2 regions of the Mycobacterium persicum genome follow, and region 2 is predicted to be linked to the other one. Evidence: riboswitches for the same ligand, from Rfam matches in the RefSeq annotation. Region 2 holds a riboswitch; the other holds the start of a gene.

Region 1 (15,090 bases), 2.6 Mb from region 2:
AGGATTTGCGGCGTCATCGCCACCTGCCGGGTGAGGTCCACGCTGCAGAGGATCGGAAGCGCTTGCGGCTCAACGGCTTCAGCGGACCATGCGGCCAACACCTGGGCTGCTGCCTCGGGGTCTGCCTTGATGTTCCACTCGGCGGCCGTCTCGCCTTCGAAAGCGCCGCCCATGATCACCAGCCGGCGCAACAGTTTCGGCAGCTGCGGTGCGGCGCGCAGCGCCAGCGCCAGGTTGGTCAGCGGGCCGGTGACCAGTCCGATCAGGTCCCCGCGATGGTTGTGCGCTGCGTGCACCCACGCCGTCGCGGCATCGTGACCGGTGGCCCCGCGATCGGTGGCCGGCAGTTCGGCATAGCCTAAACCCTTGGGGCCGTGGATGTTTCCACGGCTTGGATGGTCGGCGCCTTTGGACACCGGTATGTGGGGGGCGCGGCACAATTCGAGCAAGCCCAGGTTGTTGGCGCACACCTGGTCCACACCGACGTTGCCGCCGGTCGATGCGATACCGACCAGATCCGCGTCGGCGCTGGCCAGCACATAGATCAAGGCGAGCGCGTCGTCGATGCCGGTGTCGACGTCGGCGAAAACCGCGCTCACCGCGGTAAGGATACGCCCGATTAGGCTGACCCAATGCCCGATGATCTGAAACCACACTTCGAGGATGTGCAGGCGCATTACGACCTGTCCGACGACTTCTTCCGGCTGTTCCTCGACCCGACCCAGACCTACAGCTGCGCGTATTTCGAGCGCGACGACATGACACTGGAAGAGGCGCAGATCGCCAAGATCGACTTGGCGCTAGGCAAGCTTGGATTACAGCCGGGCATGACATTGCTCGACGTTGGCTGCGGTTGGGGCGCCACCATGATGCGCGCGGTGCACACCTACGACGTCAACGTTGTCGGTCTCACCCTGAGCCGCAACCAGGCCCGCCATGTCGAGCAATTGATCGCCACCTCGGAAAGCCCGCGCATCCAGCGGGTATTGCTGCAGGGCTGGGAGCAGTTCGACGAGCCCGTGGACCGGATCGTCAGCATCGGCGCCTTCGAGCATTTCGGGCATGAGCGCTACGACGCGTTCTTCGCGCTGGCGCACCGGCTGTTACCCGATGACGGCATCATGCTGCTGCACACCATCACCGGGCTGCACCCGAAAGAAATACACGAACGCGGCCTGCCGATGTCGTTCACCTTCGCCCGGTTCCTCAAATTCATTGTCACCGAGATCTTTCCGGGCGGGCGGCTGCCGTCGATCCCAATGGTCCAAGAACGCGCCACCGCAAACGGTTTCACCGTCACCCGGGTTCAGTCGTTACAGCCGCACTACGCGAAAACCCTCGACATCTGGTCGGCGGCATTGCAGGCCCACCAAGACCAGGCCATTGCCCTGCAATCGCGGGAAGTCTACGAGCGATACCTGAAGTATCTGACCGGCTGCGCCGAAATGTTCCGCATCGGGTACATCGACGTCAACCAATTTACCTGTGCGATGTGACATCCGCTGCTACCGCGATCCGGCGCCGTTGAAGCCGCCGAACCGTCGGTCTACCAATGCAGGCCGGGCACCAACCGTGCCAGCTGCCGGACCGGCCGGGGTGTCCGGATGCCGCCGGTGACGGCACGCGCCGGGCGCTTCGGCATACGTCTCGGGGGCATCGCCGGGGCGGACGGCAGTCCTTGAGCCGCAGCCGAATCGGGGTAGCCCAGGTACAGCTGGTGCAGAATGCGCCGCGAAACCTTGGGCGCGAAGTGGTTGCCGGCCTCGGCCAGCGTGCCCAGCGGGGTGTCGATCCGCGCCGGCTTCTCGATCAGCGCGCGCACCACCATGGCCGCCGCATGCTCAGCGCTGATCGCCCGCATCGGGTTGAGCCGCTGTGACGGGGTGATCATGGGTGTGGCCACCAGCGGCATGTGGATGTTGGTGAAGGTGATGTGGTCGGAGAGCGTCTCGGAGGCGACCACGTCGGCGAACGCGTCCAGCGCCGCCTTGCTGGGCAGATACGAGCTGTACTTCGGGTTGCGGGCCTGCACCCCGGCGCTGGAGACGTTGACCACGTGACCGAACCGGCGCTCGCGCCAGTGGGGCAGCAGCGCCAGCACCATCCGCACCGCGCCGAAGTAGTTGACCGCCATGACCCGTTCGTAGTCGTGGAGGCGGTCGGTGGAGTTGACCACCGAGCGGCGAATCGACCGGCCGGCGTTGTTCACCAGATAGTCGACATGGCCGAAGCGGCCCAGGATGTCTTTGACGGTGTGCTCCACCGACGTCGAGTCGGTGACATCGCAGGTGAAGGCGTGCGCCTGCCCGCCGCTTGCCCGGATCTCGGCCACCAGCCGGTCCAGCGCGTCGGCGTTGCGGGCCAGCGCGAACACCGTTGCGCCGCGCTGCGCGACGGCGATGGCCGACGCCCGCCCGATGCCGCTGGAGGCCCCGGTGATGACGACGTGCCGGCCATGCAGCGGTCCTCGTGGATCGTCGCGGCGGGCGCGATCGGGATCGAGGTGCTGCGCCCAGTACCGCCACAGCCGGGGTGCATACGCCGCGAACTCGGGAACTTCGATCCCGGTGCCGTGCAACGCCTTCCGGGTTTCGTCGGCGGCGAAGGTGGGCTGGAGGTCGACCAGGCCGAAGATTTCGGCGGGGATGCCGAGCTGGGCGGCGGCCATGTTGCGCAGCACCTTGGCCCGCCCGCGCACCTTCAGCACCGGGGCGGCCACCGAGCGGGGCAGTGTCCCGCGTAGCGGCGGCAGCCCGGCCGCCGGGGCTACGCCGCGGTAAATGCCGCGCAGGCCAATGGTTTTCGGTGCGGTGAGGTGAAACGTCCGACCATCGAGACCGTCGGCGTGCATCAGCGCCACCAGCGCGTCTACGACATAGTCGACCGGGACGATGTTGGTGCGTCCGTTGTCGGGCAACAGGATCGGGGTCAGCGTGGGCAGTAGCGCCAACTTGGCCAGCACCCCGAAGAAGTAGTACGGCCCGTCGACCTTGTCCATCTCGCCGGTGCGCGAATCGCCCACCACCACCGCCGGGCGGTAGATGCGGTAGCGCAGCCCGGGCGCCGAGCGCACCAGCTGCTCGGCTTCGAACTTCGTTCGGTGATACGGCGTGGGCAGCGGTTGGCCGACGTCGAAGTCGTCCTCGGTGTACTCGCCGGCGAAGTCGCCGGCCACCGCGATCGACGACATGTGGTGGAAGGTGGCGTCCAGCCGTCGCGCCAATTCGCTGACGGCCCGGGTGCCCGCCACGTTGGTGGCGCGCTGCTCGGGCTCGCCCGCGGTGATGGCGGTGCGGTGGCCGATCGCCGCGCAGTGCACGACATGGTCCACCCGGCCCAGCTCGTCGAGCGTCTCATCGCTCAGCGCGAGTTCCGGAAGCTCGCCGACCAGCGGCTTGACCCGCTCACTCCAGTCGGCCGCCAGGCGCTCGAAACGTCCCAGCGACTGACGGCGGACCAGCACCCACACCTGCGCGTCGGGCCGGGTATCGAGCAGCCGGGAGATGACCCGGCGACCAATAAACCCGGTACCGCCGGTAACGACATATCGCATGCAGCCCATCGTGGCGGCTGGCGGCAGCACCCGTCAACCGGTCAGGTGAAGTTGCGGATGCCATCCCAGTCCACCAGCTTCCAGCCGTCGATCGGGTTGCCGGTGACCACGACCCGACCGATGTTGGGCAGCGGATGGTTGTTCAACAGGTTGAGCTTGGGGTTCTTCACGTTCATCAGCGTCCACACCATGATCGCCGTGCCCTGGGAGAACACCACCGGCTTGTTGTGGCCGCTGTCGTAGATCTTGCGAATGGCACTGCTGAACCGGCTGTTGAATTGGTCGCCGGTGATCGACCCCGGGATGCAGTGCGTGGCATCGCCGTTGATCCAACCCGTAGGCGCCAGCAGATACGTCGAGTTGGCCCTTGATTCGGGTTCGCCGTTGTACCAGCCGGCATTGATGGACTGCAGATCGTCGATGATCTCGACCTGCTTGCCCATCTCGCTTGCCAACGGTGCGGCGGTCTGCTGGGCTTCGGCCATCGGCGAGGAGTAGATGCTGTCGAATTCGTTGTGCGCGACCTGATGGGCGAGCTGCTGGGCTTGTCCCTTGCCGTCGGCAGTGAGCCCGGTGCCGGGTATCTCGGTGTTGATCACTCCGTCGGCGTTGGCCTGCGATTGCGCGTTGCGGATGAAGGTCACGGTGATGTTGCGGGCCTGCGTGCCGCCGCCGCCGCAGGCGCCGACGATCATGACCGAGGCGAGCACAGCTAGGACGTGGGAGGTTTTCCAGGTCATCTTCCAGATCATGGTGCGCTTGGCCATGGCGATAGCCTGCCCTGCCGATGCCGTCGCTGGGAAGGGTTTGCGATGGTTGAGTGCGGAAAAGCTTCGATTTGGAATCGAGAGGAGACTCGCATGGCCATTGACCCCGGCGCCGTCGGTGCGGTGACCGAGCCGATGTTGTTCGAATGGACCGACCGGGAAACGTTGCTCTACGCACTCGGAGTGGGTGCCGGGACCGAGGACCTGTCGTTCACGACGGAGAACAGCCACGGTATTGCCCAGCAGGTGCTGCCGACCTACGCGGTGATCTGCTGCCCGGCCTTCGGGGCGGCGGGCAAGGTGGGAAAGTTCAACTGGGCCAAGCTGTTACACGGCTCGCAGACCGTGCGGCTGCATGCGCCGCTGCCGCCGGCCGGAAAGTTGTCGGTGGTCTCCGAAGTGGCCGACATCCAGGACAAGGGCGAAGGTAAGAACGCCATCATCATGCTGCGCGGCCGCGGGAGCGACCCGGACAGCGGCGCGCTGATCGCCGAAACACTGACCACCCTGGTGATCCGCGGCGAAGGCGGCTTCGGGGGGGAGCCGGGTCAGCGGCCGGCCGCCCCGGAATTCCCCGACCGCGAGCCCGACGCCCGGGTCGCCCTGCCCACGCGTGAGGATCAAGCGTTGATCTACCGGCTCTCCGGCGACCGCAACCCGTTGCACAGCGACCCGTGGTTCGCGCGGGAGATGGCCGGCTTTCCCAAACCAATCCTGCACGGGCTGTGCACCTACGGCGTGTCCGGACGCGCGCTGGTCGCCGAGCTCGGCGGCGGCGTGGCCGCCAACATCACGTCGATCGCGGCGCGGTTCAGCTCGCCGGTGTTCCCCGGCGAGACGCTGACCACGCTGATCTGGCGCACCGAGCCGGGCAAGGCGGTGTATCGAACCGAGGCGTCCGGGCTGGCCGGTTCCGAGGCGCGAGTGGTCCTCGACGACGGCGCGGTGGAATACGTGGCGTAGTTGTCGCGCCCGTATGTTCGTCGGGGCTGGCGTGCCAGCTCATCGCTGGCGTGGCTGAGGCTCGCCCCACGTGTGCTCATGGCGGTCTTTGGGCCGCGGATTCATACGGTCAGTGCGTTGGCCACGCTGGTGCGCGGTGCCGGTGACTGCGCGCCGGACGCCGCGGACATTGATGCCACGGTTTGCGGAGCGCCGTCCCTGTCGTGACTTGGGTAACGCGAGCTGGGCGGCACTCGGTCGTGAAACGCGATATCGCCGCCGATATCAACAGGTTTGGGCCTTCGCGCCGATCAGAACGTGTCGGTGCCCCCTCGTAGAATCCGGGGTATGTCAGCGAGCACGCGTGAGGAGATCGTGGCGGTCCTCGATGCGTCTGACGACTCCCAGGACCAGTTGTGCGAGTTGACGTTTGATGCGCTGACGACCCCGGAGCTGCTGCGGGTGATGGAGCGCCTGGAACGCCGGGAAACGCTGATCAATCAACTGCGCGCCCGGGCCAGCGAGGAAGACCTTGGCGGCAAACTCCCCGCGGCATTGGCCGAGCGGCTGCGCATCACCAAAGGCGAAGCCAACCGCTGGATCGCCGAGGCCGAGGACCTCGGAGAGCGTCGCGCCCTGACCGGGGAACCACTGCCGCCCAAGCTGACGGCGACAGCCGCCGCCCAACGCGACGGGATGATCGGGGACGCGCACATCCGGGTGATCCGTGACTTTGTCTCCCACCTGCCCGCCGCGGTGGACCCCGGCACCTTCGTGGCCGCCGAGAAAGATCTGGCCGGCAAGGCGTGTGACTTCCGCCCCGACCAGGTGGCCAAGTACGCCCATGAGTTGATGGCGTTGCTGCACCCCGATGGCGACTACTGCGATGAGGAACGCGCCCGCAAACGCGGCCTCATCCTCGGTCGACAGGAATACGACGGTATGTCGCGCCTCAGCGGCCTGATCACCCCCGAACTACGGGCGTTGCTCGAAGCCGCCTGGGCCAAACTGGCCGCGCCCGGCGCGTGCCATCCCGAGGACGACACCCCAGTCTCGGAGCCCGACCCGGGCCGCCGCGACACCCGCAGCCAACCCCAACGCCAGCACGACGCGCTGATCGCCGGCCTGCGCGCGCTGTTGGCCTCCGGGGACCTGGGCAGCCACAACGGGCTGCCGGTGTCCATCGTCGTCACCACCACGCTGAAGGATCTGGAAGCCGCCGCCGGGCGGGCCCGCACCGGCGGGGGCACCCGGGTACCCATGTCGCAGCTGATCCGCTGGGCCGCCACGTCGCATCACTATCTCGCGGTGTTCGACCAGGCCAAGCCCTTGGCGCTGTTTCACACCAAACGGTTCGCCTCGCTGGCGCAGCGACTGATGCTGCTGGCCCAGCACGGTGGCTGCACGAAGCCGGGTTGCGACGCCCCGGCCTATCACAGCCAAGCGCATCACGTTTCGGGCTGGCGCAACACCCACTGCACCGACATCAACGACCTGACTCCGCCTTTTGGGGGCCTTTGGCCCCAGACAATCGTCTCGCCGAAAAAGGTTGGACGACTCGCAAGAATGCAAAAGGTGACACCGAATGGCTCCCGCCGGCCCACCTCGATCACGGCCAACCGCGGGTCAACACCTTCCATCATCCCGAGAAACTCTTCGCGCCCGACGACGACGAACCCGATTGACGGGGTCGGTCAGCCTTCGGGCACCTCCCGCGACGAATCCGCATGCGCACAACGACTTCGAGCCAGCCCGGCGGGCATTGGTGTGTGCGATCCCCGCACGCGCCCACCCCATGCTCTGCTCGACCGCCGGCAGGGCGCCGCAGCGCGTGCTCGTCGGGACCAGCCTGACCCCCGACGAACTTTCGGGCGCGACCACTCAGCCGGCCCTGGTGTTTGATAGGCGAAAGTGCCCGTCCCGCTGGCTATCTGCTACGGCTGCCGGCTTTGAGCGGGTACATCGCGGCGGCGTCGCCTGATGCCGTGACATCAGGTGGGGAAACGCCCTGGGCTGGACCCAGTGTGGTGGATAGGTAACCGCGCCGCCCCAGATCGGGTACTCCTTGCCGGCAGACGCAGGTGCGCGATGGGATGGCGACGGTGCTGCCGGGGTGCGATGATGTTGCGCGTAAGGCGATGACGAATGCAGGAAGCCGGTGCGAAACCGGCGCGGTCCCGCCACTGTAATCGGGGAGCGACCCTCATCGGCCACGGCCACGGGCTGGAAGGCGAGGCGAGCGGCGATCCGAGAGCCAGGAGACTCGCGTCATCGCGTCCGGCGAGCCTGGGGCGGTGTACCCCGGAGAGAGCGAACCGTCATGACGCATTCGAATTTCCGGCCGCCCGGCTGTTGCCGTCCTCGTCCAAACGCTGATCGGGTGCCGGCGGTGCACTGCGCACGCCGGCCACTGGCGGGCGGCTGGCGATGAGCGCCCCCATCTGGTTGGCCGCACCCCCGGAGGTCCATTCGGCGCTGCTCAGCAGCGGCCCCGGCCCGGGTCCGTTGCTGGCGTCGGCGGCAGCATGGGATTCGTTGAGCGCCGCCTACGCCGAGACGGCAGACGAGCTGGCCGCGGTAGTGGCCGGGGCGCAGGCGGACAGCTGGGCAGGTCCGAGCGCCGAAGACTATGTGGCCGCCCATGTCCCTTATCTTGATTGGCTGACGCAGGCCAGCACCGACAGCGCCGCAATGGCCGCTCACCAACAAACCGCGGCCACCGCATACACCGCCGCAGTGGCTGCGATGCCCACGTTGGCTGAGCTGGCCGCCAACCATGCCGCGCACGCGGTATTGACGGCGACAAATTTCTTTGGCATCAACACCATCTCGATCGCGCTCAACGAGGCCGACTACGTACGGATGTGGGTGCAGGCCGCCGCCGTCATGGGCACCTATCATGCGGTCTCGACTGCGGCTATTGGCGCCGCACCGCAGGCCGCGCCGGCGCCGCCGATCATGAAAGCCGACGCGGAGCTGGTCAGGGCCGCTGAGGCAGGGATGTCGAGTGCGGACCCGCTGCGCCAGTTCGAGCAATGGCTGTGGCAGATGTATACCGCCTTCTACAACAACGTCATTCAACCGTTTGTCGATTGGCTGGCGAACCTGCCGTTCTTCCACACGATGTTCGCGGGGATCGACCCTTACCTGGTCATACTCGGCAACCCGCTTACCTATCTGAGCCCGTTGAACATCGCGTTCGCACTCGGCTACCCGATGGATATCGGCACGTATGTGGCCCTGTTGTCGCAAACCTTTGCGTTTATCGGGGCAGATCTCGCCGCGGCCTTCGCTACGGGTAACCCGGTGACGATCGGTTTCACCATTTTGTTCACCAGTGTCGAAGCCATCGGCACGGTCATCACCGACACGATTGCGCTGCTTAAGACGCTGTTGGAGCAGACTGCGGTGCTGCTGACGGTGGTGGCGCCGCTGCTGGCTGCCCCGTTGGTGCCGTTGGCGGCCGGTGCTGTGCTGACACCGATCGGCGCCAAAGGGCTAGCGGCACTGGCTGCCGTGCCGCCACCGTCGCCACCTGTCACACCAACCACGCCGCCCCTTGCGGCCCTCGGCACCGGCGCCCCGAGCTCGACCACGGCCCCGGTTCAGGCGTCCGTGGAGGTGACCGTCGCGGCGCCCACGCCCGGACCACCGCCGCCGGCCCCCACGGCGCCACCGGTGAGCGATGCCGGGCTGGGTGTGGGGATGGACAACTTCGGCTACTTGGTGGGTGGGCTGAGCGCGGATGCCAAGAGGCCCACAACCGCCAGTTCCCGAAGGAAGGCACCAGAACCCGACAGCGCCGAGGCCCCGGCGGCCGCGGCCACACCTCAGGAAAAGCCTCGACCGCAGTGGCGTCGACGGGTGAAAGCCAAACGGCTCGGCCGCGGTTATGAATACCTGGATGTGGGCCCGGACGCCGACGACCCGACCGAGCTGACCACCTCGGCGGCACCAGACCAGGGAGCAGCGCCCCTGGGGTTCGCCGGAACCACGCAACTGGCCGGTTCCAAACCGGCCGCAGGATTGATCACGCTATCCAACGAAACATTTCCGAGCAGCCCGGGCGCGCCGATGCTGCCGGGCACGTGGGGCGTCGATGCCGCGCCGCCCCATGACCCACCTTCGTAGGGGGGATCTTGTCGCGGCGGGGCAGCCATCGACGTCACCAGCCGCCCCGACGGCCATCATCGGTTGCGAACGACGTGCTTACGATGACGCGATGCGGATACTGGTCACCGGTGGCGTCCGCTCGGGAAAGTCCAGGCATGCCGAAGCGTTGTTGGCCACTGCCGTTGAGGCTGTCTACATCGCGCCGGGCCGCGGCGCCGATGGCAGCGACCCGGACTGGGATTCCCGGGTCGCACTACACCGCGCGCGTCGCCCGCCGACCTGGCTGACGGTCGAAACCGCGGACGTCGCAACGGCTTTGTCCAACATCCGGTGCCCTGTCCTGGTGGACTGCCTGGGCACGTGGCTCACGGCTCTGATGGATCGTGAGGCGTTGTGGAACACGACGACCGCCCAGGCCTACGCTGCGGTCGGGGAACGACTGGACGAGTTGTGCGCGGCACTGGCCGAAGTATCCGATGCGGTCGTGGTGACGAATGAGGTCGGCTTGGGTGTGGTACCCGCCCATCGTTCGGGGATGATATTCCGCGATCTGCTGGGCACGATCAACCAACGGGTGGCAAACGTGTGCGACGAGGTGCACTTGCTGATCTCGGGTCGTGTCCTCAAGTTGTGAATCATTGCGCGACGCTCGATGCGGGTGTCGAGTGCCCCGGCCGGTTGCATCCTGCGCCCTGGGGCACTAGCTCAGCTCCGTCCCGGCGCCCAGCGATTCGCAGGTTCGGTAGTAGTGCAGATAGGCGATCGCCGGTACCACCAGGAACGTGATCACCAGCAACGCGATCGAGAAATAGTTGGCGCCCCCCTGCGGTGTGGCGAAGATGGTCCGGTAGTCGAAAGACACCGCCAACGCCACCGAGACGATGACGGCAGCTACCGGTAATACTTTGTCGGTCAACAAGTTTCGCTTCGCCGCCGCCGCCTGGTTGCCGGCTGTGTCCCGAGCCAGGGCGACCAGAGCGACCGGGACGATGATGAACTGGATAAACCGGGCGATCACCGCAAGCCCGATCAGGTTCACGCTGTCAAAGCGAAGTGCCAGTGGGAAAGCCAAGGCCAACGATGCCGTGATCGCGAACGCGATCATCGGGACGCCGAATCGGTTCTGCCTCGACAAGCGTGCCGGCAGGATCCGGGTGTCCGACAGCGCTGTCCATACCCGCGGCGCGCCGAACGAGGCGGCTACGTTGATGCCGAACATCGAGACCAAGGCGCCGAGGACGACGGTGGTGCGTAACGGACCGTCGTCGATGGCCGCCGCCAATCGCACCGTGGCGTCGGATTCGACAACCTTGTCCGATCCCAGCAGCATCGCCACCGCGACAGCAAGCACGTAGACGGCGCCGACACCGAGGATCGCGACCGGTATGGCTTTAGGCAGCGTCCGCTCCGGCTCGTGCATCTCCTCGGCGGCGTTGGCGATCGATTCGAAACCGGTAAATGCGTACAGCGCCGCGATGGTGGCAAGGATCAATCCCGAGACGGCACCGTGAGCAAGCTGGATCCCGCCGAACAGCGCATAGGGGGCCGGTTGGTAAACGCCTGACGCACTTGCCGTTCCGTAATGGCTCGGGTGATGTGTGACGAGGAGCCACAGGCCACCGATGATAAAGACCGACAGCGCCGAAATCTTGCCTATCGTCGAGGTTCCGTTTGCCCATTTGATTGCCCGGTTACCGAAAATATTGATGACCAACAGCACGACGATGAACCCGAGGAACACCAACGTCTTCACGCTCAGCAGCTCGCTGGCGTCAGCCCAATTCTTCTCCGGGAAAGTCACTTTCAACAATGTCGAGACGAACAGCGACGCCAGCACGCCCCAGGCGATGGACGCGACGATGGCATGGGTCACACCGACATAGATGCCGATTTTCTGCCCGAAAGCGGCTGTCGTGTAGGCATATGATGCGCCATTGGTTTTGACGTATCTGGCAGCACTGGCAAAGACCAGTGCCATGATGCCCGCGAAAAGACCCGCCAGGATGTAGGCGACGGGCGCCCACGGTCCCGCGAGCTTGATCACCGTACCGGGGGTAAGAAAGATGCCGGCTCCGATTATCGAGTTGATCCCGAGCATCACAACGCTCCGGAAGCCAAGTTTGCCGATCGCGGGTCCTCCTCATGACAGCCGTTGCACGTAGTGTTAGCACTCGTTTGTTAGCACTGGACGTGCGACGGTGCCATAGATTGACGCGGGGCGCACTTATTGCGGGTTACCGCCCGCCGTTGCCGGGGTTGCGTTAAGTTCCGTTGGCGCCGTGGGTCCCGGGTACGCCGAACAACGTTCCGCCAGTGCCGCCGGCGGCGCCAATCCCGCCGGTTCCGGGGTTGGCGCCGACGCCGCCGTTGCCGCCGTTGCCGCCGTTGCCGCCGTTGCCGTTGGCGTCGGTACGTGCGCTAGGTGGGTCAGCAATGCGGCCCCGTAACCACACCGCTCCCGCGTCACACCCGCAATATCGCAGGTCGAATGTCCGCTTCAAGACTTTCCGAGACCGGGAAAGTCAACCCCTCTGATCCCGAGTTGCCGTACAGTATCCCGCCAATACCACCCCGTACCGCCCCACCCGCCGGCCCCGCCAGGGCCGGACCCCTGCGGCACCACCGGTGCCATGACTACCAGCGCCGCCGCCCCGCCGTTCCCTCCAGCGCCGGACGTTCCGGCTTGTCCACCGTTACCGCCGTGACCTCATAGGCCCACGGGTTGCGCCTGATACGCCGTTGCCATACAACACTCCACCCATACCGCCGTTACCACCCGTTACCGGAGCTCTGGGTCCCGGTTCCGTCTGCTCCGCCGTTGCCGCCGTCGCCGAGGAGTCCGGCTTCCCCGCCGTTGCCGCCCCTGCCGCCACCGCCTGATCTGCCCACACCGCCGGCTCCGCCGTTGCCGCCGTTGCCGATAAGTCCGGCTGCTCCGCCGTTGCCGCCGTTCCCCCCTGCTCCGCCGTTGCCGCCGTTACCGCCTACTCCGCCGTTGCCGATCAATATTCCGCCTTCGCCGCCGTCACCGCCGCCTCCGCCGACTGGGCCGGTTCCGCCTGCTCCGCCGTGGCCGCCGTTGCCGATGAGTCCGGCTGCTCCGCCATTGCCGCCGTTGCCACCGCCACCTCCGGCTACGGGCCCGGTTCCGCCGTTTCCTCCGTTGCCGCCATGGCCAATCACTAGGCCGCCTTGGCCGCCTTGGCCGCCTTGGCCGCCGAGGTTGGGGACATGGGGACCATGGACCGCGGTTCCGCCGTTGCCGCCGTCGCCGCCGTTGCCGATGAGTCCGGCTGTTCCGCCGTTTCCTCCGTTGCCGCCGTGGCCGAAGAATCCCACGGCGCCGGTTCCGCCGTTTCCTCCGCTGCCGCCGTTGCCGAAGAGTAGTCCGCCGTTTCCTCCGTTGCCGCCAGTGCCGCCGGTTCCGCCGGCGCCGCCGTTGCCGCCTTGGCCGAACAGTCCGGCTGCTCCGCCGTTTCCTCCGTTCTGACCGGATGCGCCTGATCCGCCGTTGCCGCCGTTGCCCCAGAGCCATCCACCGGCCCCACCGTTTTGTCCGGTGTCATTAAGCCCGTTGGCGCCGTTGCCGATCATCGGACGTCCGAGGAGCCATTCGCTTTCGGCGTTGGCGGTGTAGATCGCATCGTGCGCGGCGTTGTCGATCTCGGTGACCCAGTATTTCTCGGTGCTGCCGTTGAGCAGGCCGACAAATTTCTGGTGCAGCCACTCATAGTCGCGACTCAAAGCCTGCCAGGTTAGGCTCTGGCGGGTCAGTAAAACTGTTAGCGCTGCCGATACCTCATCAGCACCGGCGGGCAGTAGCCCTGTGGTCGGGATGGCCGCATCAGCGCTTGCTTCGCTAAACACCGACCCGATGGCAGCTAAATCGGTTGCGGCATATTCTAATGCTTGCGGCGCGATGCTCACATATGACACGGCGGGTCCTCCTGGGGTCACCAATATCGTTGCCTGGCAACGGGTGTGGGCTTGATGGGATCGTTATCCGATCCCAGCCTGCGGCGAAGCCCACGGGGGTGGAGTAAAAGCGCTCGTTGCGTGATCCTTCGTGGTGCAGTTTAGGCCGTCAGCACGAGCTGGTCGGTGATTGGGGTTCGTCTGCGCCGGCCAGTGCGGGGCGGGCGCGGGCGAGCACATCGAGGCCCAGGTCGTTGCGGCCTTCGATCCATTCGTCGTGCTGTTCAGCTAATGCCGCCGACGAGGCCGATGATGCGGTGCGGCCAAGGAAGATGTCCACGACGATCGGTCCGGAGCCGACCCTCTCGATTGAGCCGCTCCTTTATCCGGCCCTCGAAGGCGGTGGTCATCCCGGTGTGGGGTTGCCGGCTTCAACGGTCGAGTCGTTGGAGGTGGTCGGGGAGGGAAAGGGCGACGCGGTCATGGCGGGCTGCTTCGTCGGCGCGGCCGCGGTTCTCCGCGTCGGTTTTGAGGGCTTGGACGGCGGCGAGTTGGTTGGTGAGGGTGCCGCGGAATTCGGGCGCGGTGACGTAGTTGTCGCAGGCTTTGCAAGGGCTGGCATATGGGCAGGCGCCAACGGGTTGGGTGGCGCGCAGTAGCCTTGCCCAACAAGGGTTTTCACTATCTCACTATGGAGCAAACTGAGCTTGTCCGGCAGGATGGGTCGACCCACCGGGGTGAGAGTGAACTGGCGACGCATCTTGCCCATGGCGTCGTCGTAGGCGGCGCGCATGGCGGGCGAGGCAAGGGTGGTGTAGCGGATCGTCATATGCAGCAAGCGATGGACGAGCAGCGCCATTAACGCTTGCATACTCGTTCCGGCATTCGCGAACTCGTTAGCCCAGGGATTGACGGAAACCGACCGCCACCGGCTAATTCACGTGAGCGTCAGTAAGTTGACGGGCCAACCGCGCGGTGAACTCGGCGACCCGCGCCGGACTGTCCAGTGCGAACAGCGCCGCCGTGGCCCGGTCGCCATCTTCGGTGTGCCGCACCACGATCGGCACCCCGTCGGGCCGGACGGCGTCGAACGCGTCCTCGTCGGTGATGTCGTCACCCAGGTAGATCGGCACCAGGGGAGCCGGCAGGGGAGCATCGCCTGAACGCAGGTGGTCGATCACCCAGCGCAGCGTTTTTCCCTTGTCCCAGTCGATGTTCGGGCGCAACTCGATCACCTCGCGGCCGGTCGTCACCCGCAGCGCATCGCGTTGGCCGGCGCTGCGCACCGCCGCGGCGACGTCGCCGACGCGGTCGCGTGCCGCGTTGCGGTAGTGCACGGCTACGCCAAACCGCTTGTGCTCCACCACAACACCGGGAATGGACCCGAGTCGCTCGCGTAGCCCTGCGGCCGCCTGCTCCAGCACCGGTATGGCCGCAGCCGCTGCCTCGTTCTGGTGGTGTGTTCCGTCGGGTGCGGTCAGCTCGAAACCATGGCTGCCGGCATACCAGATCCCGGGAACGCCCAGCCGTGCTGTCACGTCGGCGAGATCACGGCCGCTGAGCACCGCGACGGGGCACTGCGCGGCCAGCTGAATGAGCGCCTCCGCCGCACCGGCGACGGGGCGGGCCGCGTCGGGATCGTTGACGATGTCGGACAGGGTGCCGTCGAAGTCGTAGAACACCGCGGGCCGGTGGGCGGTGAGGCCAGGTGCCTGCAGTGCGTCCGGAAGTTCGGACATCCGGCGGTCGCCGGTGCGCACCCGCACATCCGCCAGTTCGGTGACGACGGCGTCGGCGCCG
Region 2 (15,090 bases):
CCGGTAACCAGTATTCGTTGGCCGCCAGCGCCCGGTGCCCCTCCACCGCGAGATATCGCCTGGCAACCGCCGGGCGCCGGTTGAGCGCGCGGACCAGATCCGGATCGAGACTTCCCGCCGCCAGCAGCGACGCCTGCACGGCCAGCGAGGCGAGCTGATCGCGCCCCGGCAGGGCGGCGTCGACAAAGATGGTGCGGCCATCGGTCCACGCCGGCTCACCGGCGCCGGCCGGGGCGACCCGTACCGTACGGCCCGCGATAGCGGAGGCCACGATGCCCAGTCGCGGCAGCCGATCGGTGTGGTGCTGGTCGCCAGTCACGCGGTTCGTCCTGGTTGATCGTGTTGACCAAATATCTGTTCCAACGTAGAGTCCGGCTTGACAGGCAGTCAATCGCGCAAGGTCGACACACGCACGTGGACTTCTCATACCCGGCGGAGGTGGAACAGTTCCGCGACGAGCTACGCAGCTGGCTCTCGGCGAATCTGACCGACGAATTGATCACCGCCCGCCGATCCCCCGGCCGCAGCGACGCGGTATTCGACATGTTGCGTGCCTGGAACGCGACCCTGGCCGACGCCGGCTGGGCGGCCGTTTCCTGGCCCCCTGCGTACGGTGGCCGCGGCGCCACCGTGCTCGAGCAGCTGGTCTACACCGAGGAAACCACCCGCGCCCGAGCCCCCTTGCCGCTCAACGTCATCGGCATGAACAACATCGCTCCGGCGATCATGCAATACGGCACCGAAACGCAGAAGACGACACTGCTGCCGCGGATGTTGCGCGCCGACGATATCTGGTGCCAGGGCATGTCGGAGCCCGACGCCGGATCCGACCTCGCCGCGCTGCGAACCCGCGCGGTGCGCGACGGCGACACCTTCGTGGTCAACGGACAGAAGATCTGGACCTCGCTCGGGCACCGCGCCGACTGGTGCCAGCTGTACGTCCGCACCGATCCCGAGGCGCCCAAACACCGGGGCATCTCCTGCCTGATCGTCGATATGAGGCTGCCCGGTATCGAGGCTCGGCCGCTGGTCACGCTCAACGGCGACACCGACTTCGCCGAGGTGTTCTTCCACGATGTGGTGGTGCCGGCCGGCGCGCTGCTGGGTCCGCTCAACGCGGGCTGGCAGGTCGCCACCACCACGCTGAGCCACGAGCGGGCCGGGGCGGCGCGACTTTACACCGAATTGCAGGTGCGGCTCGAGGAGCTGGCGGCGGACTTCGCCGCAGTCGGGGTCGGCGAAGACCCGGTGACGTTGCGGCGCCTCGGTGAGATCGCGGTGCGCGTGAAGTATCTCGAAGTGCTATGTCTGCGCTCGATTTCGGCGACCCTGCACGGCGGCTCGGAAATCACCGCCTTGGGGTCGGCCAGCCTGGCCAAGACGGTGTGGGGTGAGATCGGCCAAGATCTGGCCGCGCTGGCTTTCGATGTGCTGGGTCCGCAGGCTCACCGGTGGGCCGACTACCGGCTGACGTCGCGGTCGCTGACCATCGCCGGCGGCACCACGCAGATCAACACGAACATCACCGCGCACCGCGTGCTGGGGTTGCCGCGCCGATGAACCTGGAACTGTCCGAGGAGCAGCTGGCGCTGCGCGACACGGTGCGGCGCTTTCTCGCCGAGAAGGCGCCGATTTCGGGACACGTGCGCGCGCTGCTCGACGATCCCACCGGCACCACCGAGGCGGTATGGCGCGGCCTGGCCGAGCTGGGGACAACCGGGCTGTTGGTGCCACCCGAATACGGCGGCGCCGGCATGACGATGGTCGAGGCCGGCGTGGTCGCCGAGGAGCTCGGCGCCGCCTTGCACCCGGGGCCCTGGTTGTCCACAGCGGTCGCGGCGACGCGGGCGCTGCGCCGGTGCGACGCCGGCCCCGCCGCGGCCCAGATCTTCACCGGGATAGCCGAGGGCACCACGATCGCCACCGTGGGCCCATTGGACATCAAGACCCTGCCGACAGCCGACGGCACGACCCTCGACGGCGAGCTCGCCTCGGTTCCCGACGCCGCAGCCGCCCACGTGCTGTTGGTTCTCGCTCAAAACGGGCACGACACCGAGCTTTTCGCGGTCGACACCGCTTCCCCCGGCGTTTCGGTGATGCCCAAGCGCGGTATCGACCAGACCCGCAAGACGTTTCGGGTCGAGCTCGACGGTGTGCCGGCAAACCGGGTGGCCACCCCGTCGCCGGCCGCCGTTGCGGCCGTCGTCGACGACGTGCTGATCGCCATGGCCGCCGATGCGCTCGGCGCGGCCCGCGCCGTCATGGACTCGGCCGTCGAATACGCAAAGGTGCGAAAGCAATTCGGCCAGGCCATCGGCTCGTTCCAGGCGATCCAGCAGCTGTGCGTCGGCATGTACGAGACGGTCGAGCTGGCCCGCAGCGGGGTGATCCACGCGTTGTGGGCCTCGGATGCCTTGCCCGAAGACGCCGCCGACGAGCGACACTTGTGCGCACTGCGGGCCAAGGGTTTCGCCGGGCGGCTGGCCACCGTCGCCGACACGGCGATCCAGATTTTCGGCGGCATCGGCTACACCTGGGAGCACGACGCTCACCTCTATCTCAAACGCCTGCTGAGCTGGAGCGCATTTCTGGGTGGACCCGACCGCTATCTCACCGAACTCGGTGCGCGCCTTGCGCACCCAACAACAGAAGGCTACCGATGATCGATTTCACCGACCAGGTCGCGATCGTCACGGGCGCCGGCCGGGGGCTCGGCCGGTTGTACGCACTCGAGTTGGCCCGCCGCGGTGCCGCGGTGGTGGTCAACGATGTCGGTGCGACCATGCACGGCGACGGCTCCGACGCCAGCGTCGACCGACGCACGCCAGACCGGTAGCGACTGGTGCGCCAGATGCCGGTCGCAGTTGGCACTGGGGCGGCCCAGTCGCTATCCGATCCCGGTAACTGGTATCACGCCGGATCGGGACTGCGGTGCCTGAGGGCCGGCCCCGCCGCGGCCTATCGTCTCACCGGGCATCCCGGAAGCACCGGTACCGCTCGGCATCGGCATCATCGGCATACCGGGCGAACTCGGCTCTCCTGTCAGCGCCGCCGGGGCTGGGATACCGGCCGCACCCAAACCCGACATCGCCGAACTCGCCATCGGCGCCGGCACAGACCCCTGCCAAGTCGGCGGAACCGACAGGCCCCCGACCATCCGGGCGTTACCCAAGTCCGCCGCCATCGGCGAACCCAGCCCTCCGCCGCCCAATGACGTAATTTCAGCATGAGGAGGCGTCACCAACTTCGGCACGTCCGCCGGCAACCCACTGGCAACCACACCGGCCACTCCGCCGACTGGTGTGCGCGCTGCATTGCTCATCAAACTCATGAGCGGCGACATCGCCATGCTCAGCGGATACATCAACACCGGCACACCCGACAAGAGCAATGAACCCAGCCCCGAGCCGGCGTTTGAACCGATCGCCACGAGATCCTGAGCCGGCGCCGCCGCGGACGAAACCACCGCCGGCACACCCGAGGCAGCTTGCGACGCCGACCCGGCCAACCCGGCCCACCCGGCCAAGCCGGGATTGGACGGCGGCGGACTAAACGGCGTCATTGTCGACGCCACCGATGCCGCGCCGGCGTGATACCCCGCCATCGCGGCTACATCCTGCGCCCACATCTCCTGGTAGTCGAACTCCGTAGCTGCGATCGCCGGGGTGTTCTGAGCCAAGAAATTCGTTGCCACCAACGACAGCAGCGACATCCGATTGGCGGTCACCGCCCCGGGATGCACCGTCGTCGACAGAGCCGCCTCGAACGCTGTCGCCGCAACCCGAGCCTGAACAGCGGTCACCTCCGCCTCCCCGGCCGCCCCGCTCAGCCAGCCCACAAATGGTGCCGCCGCAGCCGCCATCGACATCGATGCCGGACCTGACCACTGCCCGGTCGCCAATCGGGTTACCACCGAATCAAACGACGCTGCCGATGCCCGCAAATCCGCTGCCAGGCTCAGCCAGGCCGACGCCGCTCTCCACAGCGGGCCCGACCCGCAACCGCCAAAGATTCGCGCCGAATTGACTTCCGGCGGCAGCCAAGCGAAGTCCAAAATCATCTCAACCTAAACCCTTCCGCCGTCGTTAGCCGAAATGCGGCAGCACTGATATACATTGCACTCCAAAACAATTCGAACTCATTGGTGATGACGAGCACCCGAAAGCGCTACCACACGGTCGACTCAGGCGATATCCGAATCACGCTGATATAGAACGATATTCCAAGTCAGACCGGACGCCGCGCTAGTTCGCGTACCACCAAGCAATGAGAATTCGTGAACAAGTATCTGAGTCATCCAGTGAATCCAGCCTTTTCAATGCGGATGGTTACCCGCTGTCACATCGCGGTTGTCGGGAACCGCAGCCGAACCGGGATCTTCAGCCGGACAAAAACTCCCACAAACCATACGCCTTGTCAACAGTTGCCTTTGGCTACGCTTACGTAGCCGGAAGTTACGAATTCGTAGTCTATTAACACTATTTCGAGCGTCCGAGCTATCCCGCGCGCCGCCTGGCTGTCTACTGAATCGCGCCGCAGAACGCCGCCACTGCCGGTGTAAAATTGTGCAATCACCTGAAATGCCTTGGTGGGACGTCGTCTCGACGAGCACATCGGTCCTTCAAGACCAGCTCCTGGCCGAAATGTAGCGTACGTCAGGGACTCTGATTGACGACCGTCGAGAAACATGCTGCAACCGAGCGGCTGCGGTGCTAGTCTGCAGAGACCCAATTGCACGGAGGGGAATGGGCGCGTGCAGTCCGGGAGCAAGTGGTTACCCGACAAGCGCTCAGTGCGATTAGGAGATCTCCATGTCATTTGTGTCCACGGTGCCCGAGGCATTGCAGACCGCCGCAACCGACTTGGCGACTATCAGATCCTGGCTCGGCGAGGCCAATGCCACTGCGGCCACAGCTACGACGGAAATACTCCCCGCAGGCGCCGACGAGGTGTCGGCAGCGATCGCAGCGCTGTTTTCCGCGCAGTCACAAGTCTGGCGAACGTTCAGTCAGGACGCTGCGTGGCTTCATCAGCAGTTTGTGGATGTCCTCAACGGTAGCGCCGTCAAGTATGCGACCACCGAGCTGGAGAACGCCGAGCGGAATGTCCTGCAGGTCATCAACGAACCGACCGAGTATTTGTTCGGGCGCCCGCTGATTGGCAACGGCGCCAACGGGGCTCCCGGGACGGGACAAAACGGCGGGGACGGCGGCATTCTCTGGGGAAACGGGGGTAACGGCGGATCAGGTGCGCCCGGCCACGCCGGCGGCAACGGTGGCGACGGCGGGATATTCGGCTCCGGTGGCGCCGGCGGAGCCGGTGGAAACGCCGTGAACGGCACCGCCGGCGCTGGCGGCGCGGGCGGGGCCGGCGGGTTGTTCGGCTCCGGCGGCGCCGGCGGGGCCGGCGGGATGTCGATGGACGGCACCGGCGGTGCCGGCGGAACCGGTGGAACCGGAGGACTTTTCGGCACCGGAGGGACCGGCGGCGCCGGCGGGGCCGGTGTGGGAAACGGAGGTGCCGGCGGGTCCGGTGGCAACGCCTGGCTTGCCGGATCGGGGGGCGCCGGAGGTGCCGGCGGAGGTGCGGGAACCTCCGGCTCGGGCGGCCAGGGCGGATCCGGAGGCAATGGCGGGTGGCTTTCCGGCAACGGTGGCGACGGCGGAACCGGTGGCGCCGGCGCCGTCAACAACGGGGGTAACGGTGGGGCCGGCGGCAATGCCGGTTTGCTCTCCGGAAACGGCGGTGACGGCGGCGTCGGCGGATACGGCAACAACAACGGAGGCAGCGGTGGCGCGGGCGGCGACGCCGGCTGGCTCGCCGGTGACGGCGGCAATGGCGGGACCGGCGGAGTGGGCGGCACCACCAACGGCGGCAGCGGCGGCGACGGCGGCAGCGGAGCCTGGCTTTCGGGCAACGGCGGCGCCGGCGGCGCCGGCGGCCAGGGCGTCGCCAACGGCGGTAACGGCGGGGCCGGCGGCAACGCGGGACATTTCTTCGGATCGGGCGGCGCCGGCGGCGGCGGCGGAAACGGGTTGAGCGGCAACGGCGGGGCAGGCGGCACCGGTGGCAATGCCGGCCTGATCGGCGACGGCGGTAACGGTGGCGACGGCGGTGCCGGCTACGTCAGCGGCGGAAACGGCGGTAACGGCGGCAACGCCTCGATGATCGGCAACGGTGGTAACGGCGGTAACGGCGGGACGGGACATTCGCCCGGCGCTGGCGGGACCGGCGGTGCGGGTGGGAAGCTGATCGGGCAGCCCGGCTTCGATGGGGTAGCGCCCGCGCGACAACCACTTCCGTTGGTCAGTGACGTGTCCTGACGTCGTCGCGACGGCGGCATGCTACTTCTCGAATTTGGCTCGGCCGCAATGCCTCTGGGCGCCGTTCCGATCCGGGCCTATCCGATCCCGGTCCGCGGTATCACGCTGGGCCGCGACTGCACCGGATTTCCGCCCGCCCCACCGCGGCCCATCATGCCGCCGGGCATCCCGGTGCCGGCACCGCCCATGCCCATCGGCATCGGCATCATCGGCATCCCGGTGGGCCGCGCCGCCCCGGTCAGCTCCGCCGGATTGGGCATGCCTGCAGCACCCAAGCCCGATAACGGCGAACTAGCCATCCGCGTCGGTGTCGAGCCCTGCCACGTCGGCGGAACCGACATCGTCCCCACCATCCGGGCCTTACCCAGACCCGCCGACATCGGCGCACCCAGCCCGCCACCGCCAAACGGCTTGGTCCCAGGATGAGCCGCACCCACGAACTTCGGCTCGGCTGCCGCCGCTCCGCCCGCCGTGGCACCGGCCAACCCCGCGGCCGGAGTGCGCGCCGCATTGGTCAGCACGCTCATCAACGGCGAAATCGCCATGCTCACCGGATACATGAACGACGACAACGGCACCGACTGCAGCATCGCGAGGGCGGACGGAGCCGCCGACACGATTCCCTGCACCGGTGTGGCTATCGCGGCGCCCGCCGACGACACTATCGCGCTGACACCCGAGGCGGCCTGCGATGCCAGCCCGGCCAACCCCGCCATCGTCAGCGGCGGCAGGCTGAACGGCGTCAGCGTCGACGCCACCGACGCCGCTCCGGCGTGATACCCCACCATCGCGGCTACGTCCTGAGCCCACATCTCGAGGTAGTCGCTCTCAGCGGCCGCGATCGCGGGGGTGTTCTGCCCCAAGAAGTTTGTCGCCACCAACGACAGCAACGACACCCGATTGGCGGTCACCGCCGCCGGATGCACCGTGGCCGACAACGCCGCCTCGAAAACGGTCGCCGCCGCCCGCGCCTGAACGGCGGCCGACTCGGCCTCCCCCGCGGCGCCACTCAACCACCCCACGTACGGCGTCGCCGCCGCCGCCATCGACACCGAAGCCGGACCCGACCACGGCCCGCCCGCCAACCCGCTGACCACCGAATCAAACGACGCCGCCGACGCCCGCAGATCCGCAGCCAGGCTCTCCCAGGCCGAGGCCGCCGTATACAGCGGACCCGATCCCGCACCGGCGAAAATCCGTGCCGAGTTGATCTCGGGAGGCAACCACACAAACTCAGGAATCATGCCAACCCCAAACCGCCGGCCGTATTAACAGCTCGGACATCCGCTCCTGCCGACTACCTCCACGACGACATTCATCTGCAGCAACAGTCACCTCGTGCGACTATTTGCGCCACGGCCGAATGCTAAGGCGGTGCGACGCAGAAAATCCGGACTTTCGCACCAAACCTTCCTGTCAATATGCTCAAAGCCGCCTGTCAATCAGCTATCAAAGGCCGGCGGTTTGGCCACATCGGCCGGGCGGGCGGGTCGGCGCGCAGCCCCCTCCCGGCGGATTTGCGTCGCGTGCCCCGTCGCAACGGGTGTGCCTTCGCCCGCCCGATGCTAATCCGCGGCAGCCGGAACGCCCGTTTTAGAATCGCCCTGTCAACCACTATTCAGCAGGGCGTCGACCGGTCTACGGTCTGATAGTCTTTAGCAACAAAGATTTGGTTCGGCGGGAGGGCGAGTGCTTATGTCTGCCAAACCGCTGTCCTGCGGACGTGCGTCCCGGTAGCTATGGCAAAAGCCAACGCCTTGGCAAAAGGCCGCCAGCCGGTGGATCACCGCGACGAATCCGTCGCCGACGATTCCGGGACGCGCCGGGCCGAGATTCTGCAGACCGCGGCGTCGTTGATCGCGTCGTCGGGATTGCGAACGTCGCTGCAGGAAATCGCCGACGCGGCAGGCATTCTGCCGGGCAGCCTCTACCACCATTTTGAGTCCAAAGAAGCGATCCTGATCGAACTGATCCGCCGCTATCAAAACGATCTGAACCGCATCGGCCTCACCGCGCAGCAGCAGTTGGACGAGCCGGACTCGCGGCCGGTGGCCGAGAAGATCACCGAGTTGGGCTCGGCGATCGCCAACTGCGCCGTGGCGCACCAAGCAGCGCTTCAGATGTCGTTCTACGAGGGACCAAGCGCGGATCCCGAACTGATGAAGCTCACCCAACAGCGGCCGGCGGCGCTGCACGAGGCGATGCTGCAGACCCTGCGCGCCGCCAGGTGGAGCGGCTACATCAAACCGGAAATGGATCTGCCGATATTGGCCGACCGCATCTGCCAGACGATGCTGCAGGTGGGGCTCGACGTCATCCGTCACCACGCCTCAGCCGACCAGGTCGCCCGGCTGATGTGCCGAATCATCCTGCAGGGATTGGCAACCCGCCCTCCGGACGATCCGGAGCTGGACGGATCGAGCGCCTTGGCGGCCGCCAACGACGCCATCGCGACATGGACCGACGACCGGGACGCCGACCCCGGCGACAAAGCTGCCCGGGTGCGGGCGGTCGCCCGAACCGAGTTCGGGCGCAGAGGATATGAAGTCACCACCATCAGGGACATCGCGGCTGCGACCGGCCTGGGAACCGGCACGGTCTATCGGGTGATCGGATCCAAGGACGAACTGCTGGCGTCGATCATGCGGTCCTTCGGCCAGAAGGTCGAGGCAGGCTGGGTCAGCGTACTGCGCTCGGATGCGACGCCGATCGAAAAGCTGGACGCGCTGAGCTGGATCAATATCAATGCGCTGGATCAGTTTTCCGATGAATTCCGGATTCAGCTCGCCTGGATGCGGCAGTCGCCGCCCAATACCCCCAACCCGGGGTGGCTGTATGCCACCCGGCTGCGTCAGCTGAAATCACTTCTCTCCGGAGGCTTTCGCTCGGACGAGATCCAGATCGAGACCCCGTCCCTGGCGATGCTGGCACGATCGGTCATCGCCCTGCAGTGGATACCGGAGAACATCCTTCGCGCTGTCGGCCCGCGTGCCGCGCTGATTCATGCCCGTGACACGGTGTTGCGCGGCGCCGCGGTGCGTGGCGAGGGGTATTGAACCAAAAATATGTTCTCCCTAGAGTGGGGCAGGTAAACGGCGAGTACGTAGGGCCCGCGGGGAAGGGATCTCCATGACTGTTCTGGATCGGTTGCGCTACGACGGCAAGCTGGCGTTGGTGGTCGGCGGCGCGACGGGTATGGGCGCCGCGGCGGCCAGGGCGGCGACCGAACTCGGCGCCGACGTCACCGTGATGGACTACGCGCCGGTGAACTTTGACGTCGCCCAGTCGCTGCAGGTCGACTTGCGAGACCCCGCGTCCATCGACGCCGCGATCGGGCAGCTCGGTGGACCGGTGCATGCGGTGTTCTCCGCAGCCGGGGTGGCCGAAGGTCCGGACCTGATGAAGATCAACTTCATCGGCCACCGCCATCTGATCCAGCGGCTGCTGGACCACGACCAGCTGCCGTCCGGCTCGGCGATCTGTTTCATCTCCTCGGTGGCAGGCATGGGATGGGAAAACGACCTGCCCCGGCTGCAGGAGTTCCTGGCCACGCCCGACTACGCAGCGGCCCAGGACTGGGTTGCCGCGCACGAGGCCGAGGGCATCATCCACTACGGCTTCAGCAAGAAGGCGATCAACGCCTACGTGGCGATGCAGGCCTATCCCCTGCTGAAGAAGGGAATCCGGATCAACGCCATTTGTCCGGGGCCCACCGACACGCCGTTGGCCCAGGCCAACGCGGACCTGTGGCTCAGCTACGCGCAGGACTACCGCGACGAGACCGGAGCCAAGGTGCACACCCCCGAGCAGATGGGCGACGTGATGGCGTTCCTCAACAGCGCGGCAGCCTTCGGGATCAGCGGCATCACGTTGCTGGTGGACTACGGGCACACGATGGCGTCGCTCACCGGAGCCTACCCGCCGGGCAAACCGATCCTCGATCTGATCATGGGCCGCGTGCCGATGCCCTAGCGGCTCGCGGCAGGGTTGCCGGCTGACGTAACCTGGACCACGCAGCTGGTCTGCCGTCATCGCATCCCGCGGCGTCGGCACCGAGCGAGGCATGTTAGCGATGCCTGGCGAGAGGGAATCCGGTGAGAGTCCGGAACTGTCCCGCAGCGGTATGCAGGAACGACCGCCGTCAATAGCACTGGTCGCACGACTGGGAAGCGACGGCCATTAGGAGCACCACCACCGGTGCGCGCCTGCGAGTCCGAAGACCTGCCAGCCGTGCCGGGCGCGCCGCGTCCGGCGGGTCGTCGCCTCGTGGAGTGGGCGTTTGGCCGTACCGGTTGCGGTGTTGCGCCGCAACCGGATTCGGCTGTACGTCCGCGGGCGGTGACCAACCCGTCGAGTTAAGGACACGCCGTGACCGCAGGTAATTTTCAGAAGTTCACCGCCACCATCACCGGCTCCCCCCGCATCGGCCCGCGCCGTGAGCTCAAGCGAGCGACCGAGGGGTACTGGGCCGGACGCACCAGCCGATCCGAGTTGGAGTCCGTCGCCGCCGCCTTGCGCCGTGGCACCTGGACCGATCTGGCCGCCGCCGGCCTGGACTCGGTGCCGATCAACACCTTCTCCTATTACGACCAGATGCTCGACACCGCGGTGCTGCTCGGTGCGCTGCCGGCCCGGGTGAGCGCGATCCCCGACGAACTGGACCGCTACTTCGCCGCCGCACGAGGCAATGCCGACGTCGCGCCGCTGGAGATGACCAAGTGGTTCGATACCAACTACCACTACCTGGTGCCGGAGATCGGGCCGTCGACCCGGTTCACGCTGAACCCGGCCAAGGTGGTCTCCGAGCTGAAAGAGGCTCAGCAGCTTGGTATTCCGGCGCGTCCGGTGATCATCGGCCCGGTCACCTTCCTGCTGCTGAGCAAGGCCGTCGACGGTGCCGGCCCGCCAATCGACCGACTGCAGGAGTTGGTTCCGGTCTACTCCGAACTGCTGTCGCTGCTGGCTGGCGAGGGCGCCCAGTGGGTACAACTCGACGAGCCCGCGCTGGTGACCGACATCTGTCCCGACGCGCCGGCGCTGGCCGAGCGGATGTACACCGCGCTGGGGTCGCTGAGTGATCGGCCGGCCATCCACGTCGCAACCTATTTCGGCGATCCCGGCGCCGCGCTGCCGGCGCTGGCCCGCACGCCGGTGGAAGCCATCGGGGTGGACCTGGTGGCCGGCGCGCGCACCGCGGTCGCCGGGGTGCCCGAGCTGGCCGGCAAGACGCTGGTGGCCGGCATCGTCGACGGGCGCAACGTCTGGCGCACCGACCTGGAAGCGGCACTGAGCCGGCTGGCGACCCTGCTGGGTTCGGCGGCCACGGTTGCGGTCTCGACGTCATGCTCCACCATGCACGTGCCATACTCGCTGGCTTCCGAAACCGACCTGGACGACAACCTGCGCGACTGGCTGGCGTTCGGCGCGGAAAAGGTGGGCGAAGTCGTCGTGCTCGCGCGGGCACTGCGCGACGGACGCGACGCGGTCGCCGAGCAGATCGCGGCTTCCAACGCGGCGGTGGCGTCGCGGAAGCGGGACCCGCGCCTGCACAACGGACAGGTCCGGGCCCGCATCGACTCGATCGTCGCCTCGGGGGCCCGCCGGGGCGAGGCGCCCGCCCGTCGCGTCAGCCAGGAAGCACGTCTGCAGCTGCCGGTGCTGCCCACCACGACGATCGGCTCCTACCCGCAGACCTCGGAGATCCGCAAGGCGCGACAGGCGTTACGGGCGGGCGAGATCGACCAGGGCGAATACGTGCGCCGGATGAAAGCCGAGATCGCCGACGTCATCACCCTGCAGGAGCAGCTCGGGCTGGATGTGTTGGTGCACGGTGAGCCGGAGCGCAACGACATGGTGCAGTACTTCGCCGAGCAGCTGGAGGGTTTCTTCGCCACCCAGAACGGCTGGGTGCAGTCCTACGGCAGCCGCTGCGTGCGCCCGCCGATCCTCTACGGCGACGTGTCGCGGCCGCGCCCGATGACGGTCGACTGGATCACCTACGCGCAGTCTCTGACCGACAAGCCGGTCAAGGGCATGCTGACCGGTCCGGTGACGATCTTGGCGTGGTCGTTCGTGCGCGACGACCAGCCGCTGGCCGACACCGCCAACCAGGTGGCGCTGGCGATCCGGGACGAGACCGTGGACCTGCAGGCCGCCGGCATCGCGGTCATCCAGGTCGACGAGCCCGCGCTACGAGAACTGCTGCCGCTGCGCCGTGTCGAGCAGGACGAGTATTTGCGTTGGGCGGTAGCCGCTTTCCGGTTGGCGACCTCAGGTGTGGCCGACTCGACCCAGATCCACACCCATCTGTGCTATTCGGAATTCGGCGAAATCATCGGCGCGATTGCCGATTTGGATGCCGATGTGACGTCGATCGAAGCGGCGCGCTCACATATGGAGGTGCTCGACGACCTGAATGCGGCCGGCTTCGGCAACAGTGTGGGCCCGGGCGTCTACGACATTCATTCGCCGCGGGTGCCGAGCACCCGCGAGATCGCCGAGTCGTTGCGTGCGGCGCTGAAAGCGGTTCCGGCGCAGCGGCTCTGGGTCAATCCCGATTGCGGCCTGAAGACCCGCAACGCCGCTGAGGTGGCCGCGTCGCTGCGCAACATGGTGGCCGCGGCGCAGGAAGTGCGCGCAGAGGCCTAGCGTTTCTCGCCAGCGTGACGTCACTGCGAGTTTCGGCACGAAATCTCGCAGTGGCGTCACGCTCGGCGCCACCTATTCGGACAGCACCTGGACCGGCAGGTCGTCGGCCCAGGGCTGTCGGGTCACCATGTCGGCGACCCGCACGTAGCCGTGTTCGAACTCGCCGGTCGCCGCATCCACCAGCCGGTAGGCCTGTGTCTGCTTGTGGATGGGTTGCGCGTCGAGCAGGACGATCCGCACCTCGCCCGGCTCGAAGTGGCAGCGGTGCTGCATCGCGGCGATCAGTTGCTCGTTGTGCATATGGCCGTCGCCGAAATTCCAGCCGATCGCGGTGCTGCAGATCCGCTCGCCGTCGGTGATGACGTAGTCGTCTTCGTTCTGCCCGGCCATGGCCCGGTGCGCCAGGGTGAACAGCGCCCTGCCGTGAGTGTTCATGGCGCGGAACGCATATCCGAGATACATCGGGATTTGCGCCTTGTCCTTGCCGTAGAAGCGCTCCAGCTGCGCGGCCGGCATGCTGGCAATCGCGACGATGCCCTTGCCGATCTTCTCGCTTGCCGACGGCTTGATGCACCACAGCGTGGTGTCCCAGTTGCCGGCGTAGTAGCGCATGCCGGGCAGAAACGAGATCTTGCGCGGGAACAGATTGCCCAGAACGACGGTGCCGGCCACCACCGCGAACAGAATCGCAACCGGCACAGGGTTTTTCACATCGCTCAGGCCGAGACCCGCGTGGCCGACGAACAGTGACAGCACGCCGAAGATCATGAACACATTCCACTCCAGCGGCACCCCCATCGGGATCGCGGTCAGGATGCCCAGGTGAAAGCACACCATCACGAACGCTGCTACCGCGGTCGGCCAGCCACCGTGCGCGAAGAACAGCACCACCGGCACGGCCATCTCGATGAAGGTGCTGACGTGGGCGATCATCCGGGACAAACGTCCGGGCCGCAGGTCGTCGGGGAACTTCTCGAAAAACATCCGCTTGATGAACCGCGGCCGAATCAGCGGGTTGTTGGACATCATGGTGGAGATCACGAACGGGAAGTGCTTGTTCAGCTTCGACGTCGCCGCCCCGATCCAGATCACCAGAAACACCAGTTTGGCGGCGACGATCAGGTCGGCACCGCTGAATAGGAACGCCACGGTCAGCGAACCGTAGACCTCGCCGCGGGCGGCCAGAAAGATCACCTTGTCGCGCAATCCGGCGACGGCCAGGATCGCCAGAATCGTCCAGATCTGCCACACCGGTAACAACCCGACCTTGGTGCCCAACTCCGGGACGGCGCCGGTGCCGTCTGAGAACAACGCCCACAGCGTCATCACCAACAGCGCCGCATACAGCAGCACATCCACCGGAGCCCGCGTCGTGCCATTGGTCAGCGGGACCCTGCCGGGCCACGGAGGCAGCCGAATGGTGTTGGGCCGCAACCAGTACAGGATCGACCCCAGCGGCGGGAAGAACCGATTGTTCAATGGTCCGAAGCCGCAACCCAATCCGATCACCTCGAACAGCATCGTGTAGAGCACGACCTTCTCGAAGACTATCGGCTCCGCGTACCACGACCCGACGTCGGTGAACCCGTCGATCCCTGTCGTGCTGAGCACTACCAGCCAGGCGCCCACGATGTAGAGGCCGATCTTGACGACGTAGAACAGGTGCAGCGCCACCGGTGTGCCGAAGCCGACTTCGGCCCAGTGGCGGGCCATCGGGCGGATCTTCTCGCTGCGGGTGCCCTTGCTCCACTCGGGGATGTCGACCTGAGGCAGTTCGGGTTTGAGGAATCCCATGGTGTCTCAGATTAGAACGTGTTCTAGCCGCGTGGGTTCATCTTCGCGGCCAATTCTTTACCGGTCCCCGCGGGCGCGGATAGCGTGGAGTTCTGCCGTGCTGAGGAGGCTTTCAGATGAGCAGATGGCGGTTTGTCGCATTGACCATAGTGACGGTGTTCTCGCCGATCGCGGTCGCCGGGGGCGGCATCGCCGCGGCCCAGGCGCCGTCTCCGGGTGATTCCTGTGCGGTGCTGCACGCGACCACCCAGGACGCCAACGGCCGGACGATGTGGTGCAACCCCACCATGACCGGCGATCACAGCCTGGTGTGGCAATACGGCGG

What was found. Region 2 has a riboswitch for cobalamin ahead of metE (5-methyltetrahydropteroyltriglutamate--homocysteine S-methyltransferase). Riboswitches for the same ligand answer to the same signal wherever they lie in the genome.
Region 1: linked by a shared signal. The riboswitch ahead of B4U45_RS19810 (PPE family protein) and the one ahead of metE (5-methyltetrahydropteroyltriglutamate--homocysteine S-methyltransferase) in region 2 are both predicted to bind cobalamin.

What each region holds. Positions count from the first base shown of each region.
Region 1 is NZ_MWQA01000001.1:4,320,314-4,335,403, forward strand. Features, by position in the region: gene B4U45_RS19780 (nucleoside hydrolase) at 1-599, opposite strand, end outside; gene cmaA1 (cyclopropane mycolic acid synthase CmaA1) at 633-1,496, shown strand; gene B4U45_RS19790 (SDR family oxidoreductase) at 1,547-3,553, opposite strand; gene B4U45_RS19795 (histidine phosphatase family protein) at 3,595-4,320, opposite strand; gene B4U45_RS19800 (MaoC family dehydratase) at 4,414-5,283, shown strand; partial or broken gene B4U45_RS19805 (HNH endonuclease signature motif containing protein) at 5,611-6,947, shown strand; cobalamin riboswitch at 7,367-7,547, shown strand; gene B4U45_RS19810 (PPE family protein) at 7,690-9,393, shown strand; gene B4U45_RS19815 (bifunctional adenosylcobinamide kinase/adenosylcobinamide-phosphate guanylyltransferase) at 9,485-10,009, shown strand; gene B4U45_RS19820 (APC family permease) at 10,076-11,503, opposite strand; gene B4U45_RS30720 (hypothetical protein) at 11,637-11,876, opposite strand; gene B4U45_RS29950 (PE family protein) at 12,145-13,332, opposite strand; partial or broken gene B4U45_RS19835 (hypothetical protein) at 13,460-13,673, opposite strand; gene B4U45_RS29475 (hypothetical protein) at 13,697-14,149, opposite strand; gene otsB (trehalose-phosphatase) at 14,223-15,090, opposite strand, start outside.
Region 2 is NZ_MWQA01000001.1:1,711,128-1,726,217, forward strand. Features, by position in the region: gene B4U45_RS07575 (nitric oxide reductase activation protein NorD) at 1-319, opposite strand, end outside; gene B4U45_RS07580 (acyl-CoA dehydrogenase family protein) at 415-1,560, shown strand; gene B4U45_RS07585 (acyl-CoA dehydrogenase family protein) at 1,557-2,663, shown strand; partial or broken gene B4U45_RS07590 (SDR family NAD(P)-dependent oxidoreductase) at 2,660-2,812, shown strand; gene B4U45_RS07595 (PPE family protein) at 2,888-4,060, opposite strand; partial or broken gene B4U45_RS07600 (PE family protein) at 4,812-6,281, shown strand; gene B4U45_RS07605 (PPE family protein) at 6,401-7,567, opposite strand; gene B4U45_RS07610 (TetR/AcrR family transcriptional regulator) at 8,063-9,379, shown strand; gene B4U45_RS07615 (SDR family oxidoreductase) at 9,453-10,295, shown strand; cobalamin riboswitch at 10,354-10,566, shown strand; gene metE (5-methyltetrahydropteroyltriglutamate--homocysteine S-methyltransferase) at 10,692-12,971, shown strand; gene B4U45_RS07625 (DUF3556 domain-containing protein) at 13,044-14,765, opposite strand; gene B4U45_RS07630 (hypothetical protein) at 14,882-15,090, shown strand, end outside.